DNA from 3 places in the Mucilaginibacter yixingensis genome. Region 3 is predicted to be linked to each of the others. Evidence: riboswitches for the same ligand, from Rfam matches in the RefSeq annotation. Region 3 holds a riboswitch; each other region holds the start of a gene.
The links. Region 3 has a riboswitch for cobalamin ahead of metE (5-methyltetrahydropteroyltriglutamate--homocysteine S-methyltransferase). Riboswitches for the same ligand answer to the same signal wherever they lie in the genome.
Positions count from the first base shown of each region.

Region 1 (4,290 bases), 2.1 Mb from region 3:
AAGCCAAGACGTTTTTGGGCGATCTGGGCGTCACTATTTATAACGATGTGCACGTTACCAGTTACAACGGCGATCTGCTGACTATTGACAACGGTACCAATATTAAAACCCGGAACGTATTTTGGGCGGCCGGTGTGCGTGGTGAGGTACCGCAGGGTGTTGACGCTGCACCGCTAATGCGGGGCAACCGTATAAAAACCGATGATATTAGCAGGGTAGAGGGCTATCAGAATATTTTTGCCATAGGCGATGTGGCCGCTATGATTAGTGCCTCAACACCCGAAGGTTTGCCTGGTGTGGCCCCGGTTGCCATACAACAAGGTAAGCACCTGGCTAAAAACATTGCCAACATAGTGACGGGAAAACCTACGGTGCCATTTAAATATTTTGATAAAGGCACTATGGCCACCGTCGGTCGAAACAAGGCAGTGGCCGATCTGGGTAAACTGCACTTTCAGGGCTTCTTTGCCTGGTTGGTATGGATGTTTGTGCACTTACTCTCGCTGGCCGGATTCAGCAATAAACTGATTGTTTTCTGTAGCTGGGCTATCAATTACTTTAATAAGGATGGCGATAATCGTTTAATTGTGCGCCAGTTCGATACGGAGAAAATGATGGCTGAGCCGGTGGCGAAGTGATGAGCTTCTAAGATAATTTACCATTACATCATTGCTTCGTTCATTGAAATGACGTTGTAGCAACGGTCGACTAAATAGTCGACCGTTGATGTGAAGAAAGACTCAAGCATTAATTTCTATTCCTCGTCTTCTTGCAGGATAATTACATCGGTAACATGTGCTATATCCATGTATCTCTTAAAATTGGTGATATCATCCTCCACCATTTTCTCAAATAGCGGATTGATCAAATGAGCAATACTGGCGCCCACAATGCCGGCTGGCGGCAGGTAGGTGATGGTTACGTGTACCATCGTAATATCAGGATCTGGCGTGTCTATAAATCGCACGCGGCCGGCATTAGTGATCACCGAATCGGGCATTGACTGCCATACAATTACATTGCCAGGCTCGTCATAAACAATTTCGGCTTCCCAGCTTACATCGGCTACATTGGCGGGCAGTTTTAATGACCAGCGCGATTGTTGTTCGGTCAGCACATCAACACTTTTCAGATGCGTCATAAACAGCGGCAGATTATCCAATCGGCGCCAGAAATCATAGACCTCCATACGTGATTTGTTGACTGTTACGGATGTATTGATGTTCACCTGTACCGGTCTCGTGCTATTGCGGCCAACCATTTCATAAACAGGGCAATGGCCCGTTACACCTCGACTGAGCAAATAGCCGCCTGTGCCAATTTTTACCAGGCTAAAGAATGGCTTTGAGAAAATATGTTTTAAACCCGAGAGGCTTAGTTTAGCTCCGCTGATGATTGATACATAGCGCTCCGGCCAGTTAAGGTTGATAGTATGTTGATGATGGGCCGGTTCTACGGCCGCGTTTCTTTGTGCTAAAGTTGTCATGCTATAAATAACACCAGGTACAGGTAAGGGTTTTAAAAATGTAGTTGACAGATAGCTATTTGGTATTAAGCCGAGTTGTTTTACCTTTGCGCCGCTTAAGGTTCTTGCCGACTAACTAGTCTGTAAGATTAAAAGGGAATCCGGTGTGAATCCGGAGCTGTCCCGCAGCTGTAAGCTCTGTAACCGATATCCGGCCATTGGTCACTGTTTTAGAAACGGGAAGACAGGATAGAGGGGAGCAAGCCAGAAGACCTGCCTCAAGCTAAATACTATTCACGGCTTTCGGGGATTGAAGCTTGAATGTGGATGCTTTTCAGTATTTCCGTTCCAAAATTCATTTTCGGCATTGCTGTGGGTTTGATGCTCACATCAACATGAAAAAAAACTTTATCGTAGTTGCTGCAGGCCTGGGGCTTGCACAACTGGCACTGCCGGCCACAAAGGCGCTGGCACAAACGCGTGACACAACCACCCGCGATTTGAACACCGTGGTAGTAACTGCTACCCGTTCTCCTAAAACATTAAAAGAAATTGGCAGGGCAGTTACCGTAATTTCGGCAGAGCAGATCAAGCAATCACAAGGTAAAACATTGCCTCAGTTGCTTAATCTCGTTCCTGGATTGATGTTCTCCGGAGTTACAAATGCGCCAGGTCAGGCTACCGAGGTTTATTTACGCGGCGCTTCTGCCGGTAACACCCTGATCTTGATTGATGGTTTCCCTGTGAACGATGCGCAATCAATTGCCGGCAACTATGATCTGAACTCTATTGCTATGGACCAGATTGATCATATTGAAATATTGAAAGGCAGCGGTTCTACGCTATATGGTTCTGATGCAGTTGCTGGTGTAATTAATATTATTACCCGCCACGCGCAAGGCAAGGGTGTAAAGGCTGCGGTGCAACTTAATGGCGGTAGTTATAATACTTTCCGTGAGTCGGCCGATATTAATGGCATGGTTAATCAAACAGGTATCGCTGTCAATGTCTCTAATACAGATTCACGTGGATTTTCAGCTGCTGCGCCGCCGTCAGGCAATACCTTGCCTTTTGATAATGACGGTTTTTATCAGCGGTCTATCAGCGCAAATATTTCGCAGTACGTATCATCTGCCTTTACTTTAAAAGGTAATTTGCAATTGAGCCGCAATACCGGTGATCTGGATTTTGATGCTTTTACCGACGATAAAGACGATACCTATAAACGGACCTTTATGTTTGCTGGTTTAGGCGCCGCCTGGACATTACCCGCAGGGTCTTTATTGGTAAACGCCAGCCAGAACAACGTTTGGAGTGATTACAACAACTTGCCTAGCGACAACTTTAATACTGCCTCTGCCAGTCAAAATTTAGGCCGGGTAAGCAACATTGAAGCCGTATTTAATTATACGTTTGATAAAAACTGGAGCATCACCAGCGGAGCTGACTATAAATATTACAATACCATCCAGCACAGCGCTTACCGTACCGATGGCTACAATCCGCCGCCTAGCAGTGTTTATGGCAGTTCAAACATTACCAGTGTTTACACCTCATTATTTTTTAAAGCCGGTATTTTCCATATAGAAACCGGTGCACGATACAATCATCACAATACATATGGCGATAACTTTACTTATACTATCAATCCCTCAGTTTATGTATTTGACCGCCTGAAAGTTTTTGGTACCATAGCCTCGGCTTATAAAGCGCCTACGCTGTACCAGCTATATGCCGCGCCTTATGGCAACTCGGCTTTAAAGCCAGAAAAAACAACTGCATCATACGAAGCCGGTTTTGAGTGGGAGGTAATCAAGAAGGTACTAACCTTTAATACCGCTTTCTATCAGCGTAAAATAAAAGATGCTATTACTACAGATAGCAAGTTTGTATACCAAAACATCAACAGGCAGAACGATAAAGGCTTTGAAAGCGAACTGGGCTTTAAAAAGGATAAGCTTACTGCTTCGGCATATATGACTTATGTGGTAGGTAAACAAACAAATGCCGCAGGGGTAGAGGTTAATAATCTTTATCGTCGCCCTAAAAATACTTATGGAGCAAACGCCAGTTATCAGGTATTGCCAACTTTTGTTGTTGGCTTAGATTATAAATATATGGGAGATCGCCAGGATCAGGACTTTAATTCGCCGCCATACCCAGCTATTGTAGATTTAAAGCACTATAATCTGCTGAATGCTCATTTGCAATGGCAGGCTACTAAAAAATTGATGTTGTTTACAGATCTGAATAACATTCTGAATAAAACCTATATAGAATGGTATGGCTATAGCACCCGTAAAATAAACTTTATGAGCGGCCTGAAATATCAGTTCAATTGATAAGTTTAGCTGTTAATTAAAACTATATTGATTAACTTTGAGGGTTAAAATAGAAAACAGAACATGACCGCACAACAAAAAGTTGCCACCCGCAATGCCGTTTTAATACTGATGATTGTGTTTGCCGCCGCCGCGCGACTGCTAACCTTTAAATTTCAGTTTATGAGCAATTTTACGCCGGTAGGTGCCATGGCACTGTTTGGCGGCGCTTATTTTAGCGATAAGTGGAAAGCTTACCTGGTGCCAGTGCTTGCGCTTTTTGTGAGCGATATGCTGATTAACTCGCTATATCATCTCAATCCGTTTGCGGTGAGCCTGCCAATGTACCTGTGCTTTATTGCCATGGTACTGATAGGCACGCAGATCAAAAAAGTAAACGTGGTAAACGTGGGTGTAGCTTCATTGGCAGGTGTACTTATTCACTGGTTGGTGATGGATCTGCCTTGGTTGTATGGTACACTGTATCCGCACACTTTGGGTGGT
Region 1 is NZ_CP160205.1:2,445,862-2,450,151, reverse strand. It holds gene ABZR88_RS09855 (NAD(P)/FAD-dependent oxidoreductase) at 1-638, shown strand, start outside; gene ABZR88_RS09850 (SRPBCC family protein) at 755-1,486, opposite strand; cobalamin riboswitch at 1,568-1,761, shown strand; gene ABZR88_RS09845 (TonB-dependent siderophore receptor) at 1,861-3,807, shown strand; gene ABZR88_RS09840 (DUF6580 family putative transport protein) at 3,871-4,290, shown strand, end outside.
Region 1: another riboswitch for cobalamin. It lies ahead of ABZR88_RS09845 (TonB-dependent siderophore receptor); the one in region 3 lies ahead of metE (5-methyltetrahydropteroyltriglutamate--homocysteine S-methyltransferase).

Region 2 (4,290 bases), 2.2 Mb from region 3:
GAGTAGTAGATCTCTGCCGGATGCTCGTCGCCGTTGTGCATGCGCGAGCCAAAGGTTACCTGAAAACCGCTTGATAGATCGTCCAGCGGACCGTAATCAAACGCGGCAAAAATGGTATCCCAGTTGCGTCGGCCATCTTTCCACTGGTAAATGCCGCCATTGGCAACCACGCTGCGCGGGTGTGCCAGACCGCTAAACCAATGCACGGTATCAATCTGGTGGCTCATCCATTGCCCGGCCAGGCCAGATGAGTACGGCCAGAACAAACGGAACTCCAGGTATTTACGTGGGTCAAAAGCCTCGTAAGGGCGGTTCATTAACCAGCGTTTCCAATCGGTGTCTTCTTCTTTTAATTTATCAAGCAGGTCAGGACGGCGCCAGCGACCGGGTTGATTTACGTTCCAGGTCAGCTCTACCATGGTAATAGGGCCAAATTTGCCCGATTTAATAAAATCTGCAGCGGCATGGTAGTTAGAACCACTGCGGCGCTGCGAGCCGATCTGCACAATCTTACCCGATTCTTTTACCGCTTTGAGTGCGTAGCGGGCATCCTCCATTGTTTCGGCAAACGGTTTTTCTACGTAGGCATCGCAGCCGGCTTTTACGGCTTCGGCGCAATGGCGGGCGTGCTGGAAATCGGCGGTGGAGATGAACACGGCGTCAACCGCTTTACTGTCGTACATTTCTTCATTGTTGCGAAAGGCTTTTACATCGTTCTGCATTTTATCCTTCCACATGGCGGCACCCTGCTCGCGGCGTAGCTTCCAGATGTCTGAAACGCCTACTACCTCAAAATTGAGTTCTTTGGCGTGATTCATAAATGCAGGCATGTGCGAGCTGCGGTGACGGTCTGAAAAACCCACTACACCCACACGCACACGGTCATTAGCACCAATAATGCGTTTGTAGCTTTTTGCGCTGAAGCCATTTTTGGCCAGCATTATACCGGCGCCAGCTAAGGCGGCCTGCCTGATAAATGTACGGCGAGATTGTTCCATCTTCTTTTTGATAGGTTTTAATAGATAATAAAGGAAATTGGTTTATACCGGCTTTAGGACCCCGGCCATTATTGATGAAAATATAGAAATTGAAAATCAATTACAAGCGTAACAATGATGATATAAAGTGGGGTTGAGTTCAGAAGTCTTGATTGCGGCCTAAACTATTGTCATTGCGAGGAGGAACGACGAAGCAATCTCGTCTCACGCTTAATCATGCGACGAGATTGCTTCGTCATCCCATAACACGACCTCCGCTATTCCTCGCAATGACAAAATTGAGATGTCCTTCTATCAACAAAAACCCTATCTTCGCCCTGCTTTTGGTTCCCGGTTTTACGCCCGGGATTAAAAGGGAACACGGTGTAAATCCGCGACTGTCCCGCAGCTGTAAGCTTCTGTTAACCAAGTCCATTCTAATGGTCACTGTGCGCCGCCGGCGCGTGGGAAGACCGGACTACCTGGAGGAAGCAAAGTCAGAAGACCTGCCATAGCTTTAACATTATTCATAGCTTTCGGGGATTGAAGCTGGAATAGCGATACTTTTCGGTGTCTCTTTATTCTTTTGCCTTTTTTCTGCCTGCGGCTATACGCTAAAATCTACCCAAAAAGATGAAGCCTGCCTGGCGCTCTGTGTGTTTATTGCTGCTGTTCCTGCCGATGGGAATTGCCTCTGCGCGTGCCCAAAAACGCGATACTACCAAAACCGATACTCTGCGAAAGCAGCACTTAAAAGAAGTGCAGGTTAAGGGTTTACGCAAAAATCAGGAGAAAGATATGATCCCGGTGCAAACGCTATCAGGGCAACAATTAAAAGATTTGAGCACTCATTCTGTGGCCGATGCTGTGCGCTATTTCTCGGGTGTGCAGGTGAAAGATTATGGCGGCATCGGCGGACTGAAAACCGTAAACGTGCGCAGCCTGGGCACCCAGCATGTGGGCGTTTTTTATGATGGAATTGAATTGGGCAATGCCCAAAATGGGGTGGTTGACCTGGGGCGGTTCTCGCTGGATAATATGGAAGCCATCTCGCTTTACAACGGCCAAAAGAGTGCCATTTTTCAACCGGCAAAAGATTTTTCATCCGCATCGGCTATTTACCTCACTACACGGGTGCCGAAGTTTGAGGACGATAAAAAGGATAACTACCAGTTTGCTTTTAAAACCGGCTCATTCGGGTTGGCTAATCCGTCAGTGCTTTGGGAACACCAATTGCGGGATTCTCTATCCACATCCTTTAACGCTGAGTACCTGTACACCAACGGTCGCTATAAATTTATTTATGCCAAAGCCGGCGGATATGATACCACACAGACCCGTCAAAACGGCGATGTGCGGGCGTTGCGGTTAGAGGGTGGGTTATTCGGTCGTGTTAAAGATGGCGAGTGGAGCACAAAGCTGTATTTCTATAACTCTGGCCGTGGCTATCCCGGTGCGGTGGTGCGTAGCGATACCAACCTGGTTCATCAGGATAGGCAGTGGGATGACAACTTCTTTGTGCAATCAGCATATCAAAAGAAATTCAGTAGCTTATATAGTCTTAGGCTGAGCGCGAAGTATGCTTATGATTACCTGCATTATCTGTCGGACCCACGACTGGATGTAAGTACGCTTTACATCAATAATCATTTCCGGCAGCAGGAGGTTTATCTGTCTGCCGCCAACTTGTTTCAAATTACACCGCATTGGTATGTTAATCTCTCAGAGGATGGCATGTGGAACAAGTTGAATGCCGATCTGGTAGATTTTGTTTACCCCACGCGCTACACTTCTTTAACAGCATTGGCAACTACCATCAATCTCGGTAGAGTACAACTGCAAGGCTCGTTATTGGAAACTTTTGTGCACGAGACTACTCGCGTGGTTAACAGTGCGGCGGGTAATACGCAACAACTCACACCATCGCTTATTGCCGCCTGGCGCCCGCTTGCCGACAGTGCTTTTAGCGTTCGTGCTTTTTACAAACGCATTTTTAGGATGCCTACGTTGAATGATCTTTACTATACTTTCATCGGCAACATTAACCTCAAGCCAGAATATACCACCCAATATGACCTGGGCTTCCGTTGGGAGCGTATGTTTAACGATGGCGCGCTTCGATCAATCGAACTGCAGGTTGATGGCTATTACAACCAGGTACAAAACAAAATCATCGCTGTGCCTACTACCAACCAATACCGGTGGACGATGATTAACCTGGGGTATGTAAAAATCAGGGGGATTGATGTGAGCGCGCAAGGTAACTGGGCTTTATCGGCAAAACTGCTGTTGAGTACGCGACTCAGTTACACCTATCAGCGGGCGCAGGATTTTACCGATGTTGTCAGTCCGTATTACGGCGGACAGATACCTTATGAGCCCTGGAACAGCGGTTCTGTGGTGATGAATCTGTCTTACGGAAAATGGAACGTGAATTACAGCTACATCTATACGGGCGAGCGGTATGATGCCATTGCCAACATCCCCGAAAACTATCATCCACCGTTTTACACGCACGATATTGCTTTGACGCGCACACTGCAACTATCAGGCAAACAATTCAGACTCTCGGCTGAGATCAATAACCTGCTCAACCAGCAATATGAGGTGGTGCAGAGCTACCCCATGCCGGGCACCAACATCAGGCTGATTATCCAAATGAATCTATGAAAAACTTAAATATTGCGGCACTCTGCATTTTAGCGTTTGCCATTATCTCAACCAGTTGCCGCAAAGGCAATGACCCCATACAGCAACCAACCACCACCCAGGTATCTGGTGGGACAGACGATGGTACCATTAAAGGTTTCTTTCTGCTGAACGAAGGCAACATGGGCAGCAACAAAGCCACCATTGACTATTACGATTATCCCAGCGGGAAATATTCCAAAAACATCTATCCATCGCGTAATCCCAACGTGGTGAAAGAGTTGGGCGATGTGGGTAACGATATCCAGATCTATGGCAGTAAGTTGTATGCGGTCATCAACGTATCTAACCTGATCGAGGTGATGGATGTAAAGACCGCCAAACACATTGCTACCATTACGGTACCTAATTGCCGGTATCTGGCTTTTGATAAGGGTTATGCATACGTGAGCTCATACGCTGGTCCGGTGCTGATTGATCCTAACTCGCGGTTGGGTTATGTGGCCCGGATAGATACTGCTACACTGAAGGTGCGCGATACCTGTGTGGTGGGTTATCAGCCGGAGGAAATGGCCATTCGGGATAATAAACTTTATGTGGCTAATTCGGGAGGGTACCGGGTGCCCAATTATGATAACACCGTTTCGGTAATTGATCTGAGTGC
Region 2 is NZ_CP160205.1:1,399,190-1,403,479, forward strand. It holds gene ABZR88_RS05745 (Gfo/Idh/MocA family protein) at 1-998, opposite strand, end outside; cobalamin riboswitch at 1,306-1,506, shown strand; gene ABZR88_RS05750 (TonB-dependent receptor) at 1,611-3,647, shown strand; gene ABZR88_RS05755 (YncE family protein) at 3,644-4,290, shown strand, end outside.
Region 2: another riboswitch for cobalamin. It lies ahead of ABZR88_RS05750 (TonB-dependent receptor); the one in region 3 lies ahead of metE (5-methyltetrahydropteroyltriglutamate--homocysteine S-methyltransferase).

Region 3 (4,290 bases):
GCACATGGCAACCTGGACGAATTGCTGGCTCAATTATAATCCCGCAACCTGCCATAAAAGCAAAAAGGCCGCCTTTATTAAAGAGCGGCCTTTTATGTTTAAATTTTGTCATTGCGAGGAACGGCGCGGGATAAGCGCCAAAGGGTGACGAAGCAATCTCGTCGCATGCTTAGACGTGCGACGAGATTGCTTCGCGCTCAATCCAGTTCTCTGCCCTGCTCGCAATGACACAATGTTTTATTTATCTGACAAGGTGAATCAAATAATATTTTTTGCCGGTTTGGCGGCGTCTGCCAATCGCTCGGCTATCTTTTTGAGAGCGTTGCCCATGTGGTACTCTACCGTTTTTACCGAGATATTGAGCAGCTCTGCCACCTCTTTATATTTAAACCCATCCTCTTTAACCAGTTTAAACACCAATTTACATTGATTAGGCAGCTTATCTACAGAACTACTTAGAATGCGGTTCAGATCTGCGTAGTACAGGTTTTCCTCGCCGTCATACCCGGTATCTTTCAGGTCGATATCAATATCCTCCAGCGAGAGGTGCTCATAAACCTTCATACGAGACATCGCTGTTAATGATTTATTACGCACCGCCGTACAGATGTAAATAGTAAAGTTTCTGATCTGCTGCAAATCAGCCCGCTTTAGCCAGATGCTCAAGAAAGTATCATTAACAATCTCCTCAGCCTCTTCGGTTGATTTGACGAGCGATTTGGCCAGACAGAACAACTTGCGGTAATAAAACAGGTACAACCTTTTAAACGAAGGCCTGTCATTACGCAATGCTACATCAGCAATCAGAGCTTCAATTTCCTGATCAGACATTGAAATAAATTTTTAGGTCAAAAAACCGGTATTCAGGCGAAATGTGGCTTTTTGTGGTTTAAAATTGGTCGTTTATATAGCTTGAATGTAAAAAACACATTACAAAACAACAAGCTTGTTACAAATATTAACTAAAAAACAATGGCTTCCAACCTGCACTATCCTGCAAAAATCAGTTAAAAAACAGCAGTGGCGGCTTGAGGGGCCGCCGCGCTGCATAACCAATTAATGAAGGAAAACCTATGTGTTTTCTATAGATAATAGACACCATTATTGGGCGATACCCCAGTGCCCCGAAAAAATATTTTATCAAATTGTTATCGATTGCCTCTATAGGCCTGCAGGCTTATAAAATAGGGCAACACTATTCAAACCCTAATCACTACATTTGCAGCAGTAGTTCTTTACTTTACTTCATCAACCGGTATAGGTTTTACTTAATTGTAGATTAATAGGGAACTGTGTGCAAATCACAGGCTGTCGCGCAACTGTAAGTAACGTACACGGTTTTTGCCAAACACATGTCCACTGTCTGCCCCTTGAGCAGATGGGAAGGACGGCAAAAATGTTACAAGCCAGGAGACCTGCCATATACTGAATTGACAATGCTTTCGCGGTATGAAGCAATTGGTCAGGTTCAAATTATTTTATTGTCTGGGGGCACGGTGTGCATCTGCGGCAACATTATTCCCTGTCTTTTTATTTCCGTCTGCACATAAAGCATTGCGAAGCTTAGCCAAAGAGCTTTTAACCGATTTATTTATTTAATCTTTTAAAAGAAATGCTAACGCAAAATCTGGGCTACCCGCGTATTGGTAGCCAAAGACAATTAAAAAAAGCCTGCGAACAATACTGGGCAGGCAACATTAGCCTTAAAGAGCTGAATGCAACAGCCCGGAAGATCCGCGAGGAAAACTGGCAGCTACAGGTAGATGCCGGTATGGCACTCATCCCGTGTAATGATTTTAGTTTTTATGACCAGGTGCTGGATATGTCTATGCTGCTGGGAGCCATCCCTTCACGCTATGCGCCTGTGCTATCTCAAAACAAAAACAACCACGAGACCGACCTGTACTTTGCCATGGCCCGCGGCTATCAAAAAGACGGACTGGATATCAAGGCTATGGAGATGACCAAATGGTTTGATACCAACTACCATTACATCGTTCCGGAGTTTACAGCTAAGCAAGAGTTCCGCATTTTTTCAGAGAAGTTGTTTGGCGAGTTTAACGCAGCGCAGCAATTCTGCGGCGATGCGGCTAAACCTGTGCTGATCGGTCCGGCATCATACCTATTGCTGGGTAAAGAGAAAGAAGTCGGTTTTGAACGAATTGACCTGATCAAAAAACTGGTACCGGTTTATGTGGAGATCATTAATCGCCTTAAAACCCTTGGCGCCAAATGGGTGCAGCTAGATGAGCCCTGCCTGGTGCTTGATCTATCGGCTAAAGAAAAAGAAGCGTTGGTTTATACGCATCAGGCCATAGCCAATCGCGTAAGCGGTATCAAAATTTTGGTGGCTACCTATTTTGGTGCCCTGCAGGATAACACGCCATTGGCCGTTAATCTGCCGGTTGCCGCCTTGCACATAGACCTGGTGCGTGCACCAGAGCAGCTGGATGAGATGTTGAAACAATTGCCAGACAGGCTGCAACTATCACTTGGCGTAATTGATGGCCGCAACATCTGGAAAAACGATTATGAAAAATCGCTGGCGCTGATTAATAAAGCGGTTGCGGCAATTGGTGCCGAGCGTGTGCTCATCGCCCCGTCATGTTCGCTATTACACGTGCCGTGCGATCTGGAACTGGAAACCGAACTGGATTATGGCACAAAAAACTGGCTGGCCTTTGCCCGCCAAAAGCTGGGGGAGCTGAAAGATCTGGCAGCTATTTTTGAGGGCGATACCGCGCTGCTGGCTGCCAACAAGCAAAGCATAGAGGCCCGCCGCAACTCTACCCAGATACACAAACCTGCCGTAAAAGAACGCGCCGCCGCGCTGACTGCGCAGGACGCCGAGCGACTGCATACATTTGCCATCCGCCGCGAAGTACAGCGTGAGCGTTTTAATCTGCCACTCTTCCCTACAACTACCATCGGCTCGTTCCCGCAAACAGATGATATCCGCAAGCTTCGTGCAACGTTCAAAAAAGGCGAACTGTCATTAAACGCTTACGAAAAAGCTATTGAAGAAGCTACCATAGCCGCCATCCGCTGGCAGGAAGATGTTGGCCTGGACGTATTGGTGCACGGCGAGTTTGAGCGTAATGACATGGTGGAATACTTTGGCGAACGACTGGACGGCTTTCTGTTCACCAAGAACGGGTGGGTGCAGAGCTATGGTAGCCGCTGCGTAAAGCCACCGGTTATTTATGGCGATGTGAGCCGCCCGCGGGATATGACTGTGCGTTGGACCACCTTTGCCGCAGCCCAAACTGAGCGCCACATGAAAGGCATGTTAACCGGACCGGTAACCATCCTGCAATGGTCGTTCGTGCGTGATGACCAGCCGCGCGAAACCACCACCAATCAGATTGCCCTGGCCATTCGCGATGAGGTGGTGGCGTTAGAACAAGCTGGCATCGGCATTATTCAGATTGATGAACCGGCCATCCGCGAGGGCTTACCATTGCGCAAAGCCGATTGGCCACAATATCTGGACTGGGCGGTGAAGGCCTTCCGCATCTCGGCATCGGGCGTGCAGGATGACACGCAGATCCACACCCACATGTGCTACAGCGAGTTTAACGATATTATAGCCCACATAGCCGCTATGGATGCCGACGTGATCACTATTGAAACATCGCGCTCGCAAATGGACCTACTGGAAGCTTTTGCCGGCTTTAAATACCCGAATGAGATTGGTCCGGGCGTGTATGATATCCACTCACCGCGCATTCCAACAACTCAGGAAATGGTTGACCTATTGCAAAAAGCGGCTCAACTGCTCCCTGCACAAAACCTTTGGGTAAACCCAGATTGCGGCCTGAAAACCCGCAAATGGCCAGAAACCAAAGCGGCACTGGAAAACATGATTGCCGCCGCACAAACTGCACGGCAATTGATTGAAGTTGAGGCGTAATGCAGTTGCAAACTGTGTGAGCAGTTTAGGTACGAGATGCAATCTCGCGCCAGCGATTAACAACGAAGAACGGCGGGCCAAATGGCCCGCCGTTCTTGCTCTTTTCTCTTTGCCCTAATGTCATCCCGACCGCAGGGAGGGATCTTTTCGGGGCGACCTGTTGGGATACCTCATCGAAAAGATTTCTCAGTCGCCCTCACACGCATTTCCAGCGCTGCTTCTTCGAAATGACATGAGAGGGGATTTTTTATCAATCTTTCCAAACCACCACATCTGCCGGTTTTAGCTCGCGGCTGCCTATCAGTATTTTTTTGCCTTCTGGAATCGGCACTTCGTAAGCTTTATCGCCATAGTTAACGCCCACCCAGAAACCATCG
Region 3 is NZ_CP160205.1:4,551,538-4,555,827, forward strand. It holds gene ABZR88_RS18605 (SRPBCC domain-containing protein) at 1-39, shown strand, start outside; gene ABZR88_RS18610 (RNA polymerase sigma-70 factor) at 259-831, opposite strand; cobalamin riboswitch at 1,243-1,438, shown strand; gene metE (5-methyltetrahydropteroyltriglutamate--homocysteine S-methyltransferase) at 1,613-3,913, shown strand; gene ABZR88_RS18620 (beta-galactosidase) at 4,164-4,290, opposite strand, start outside.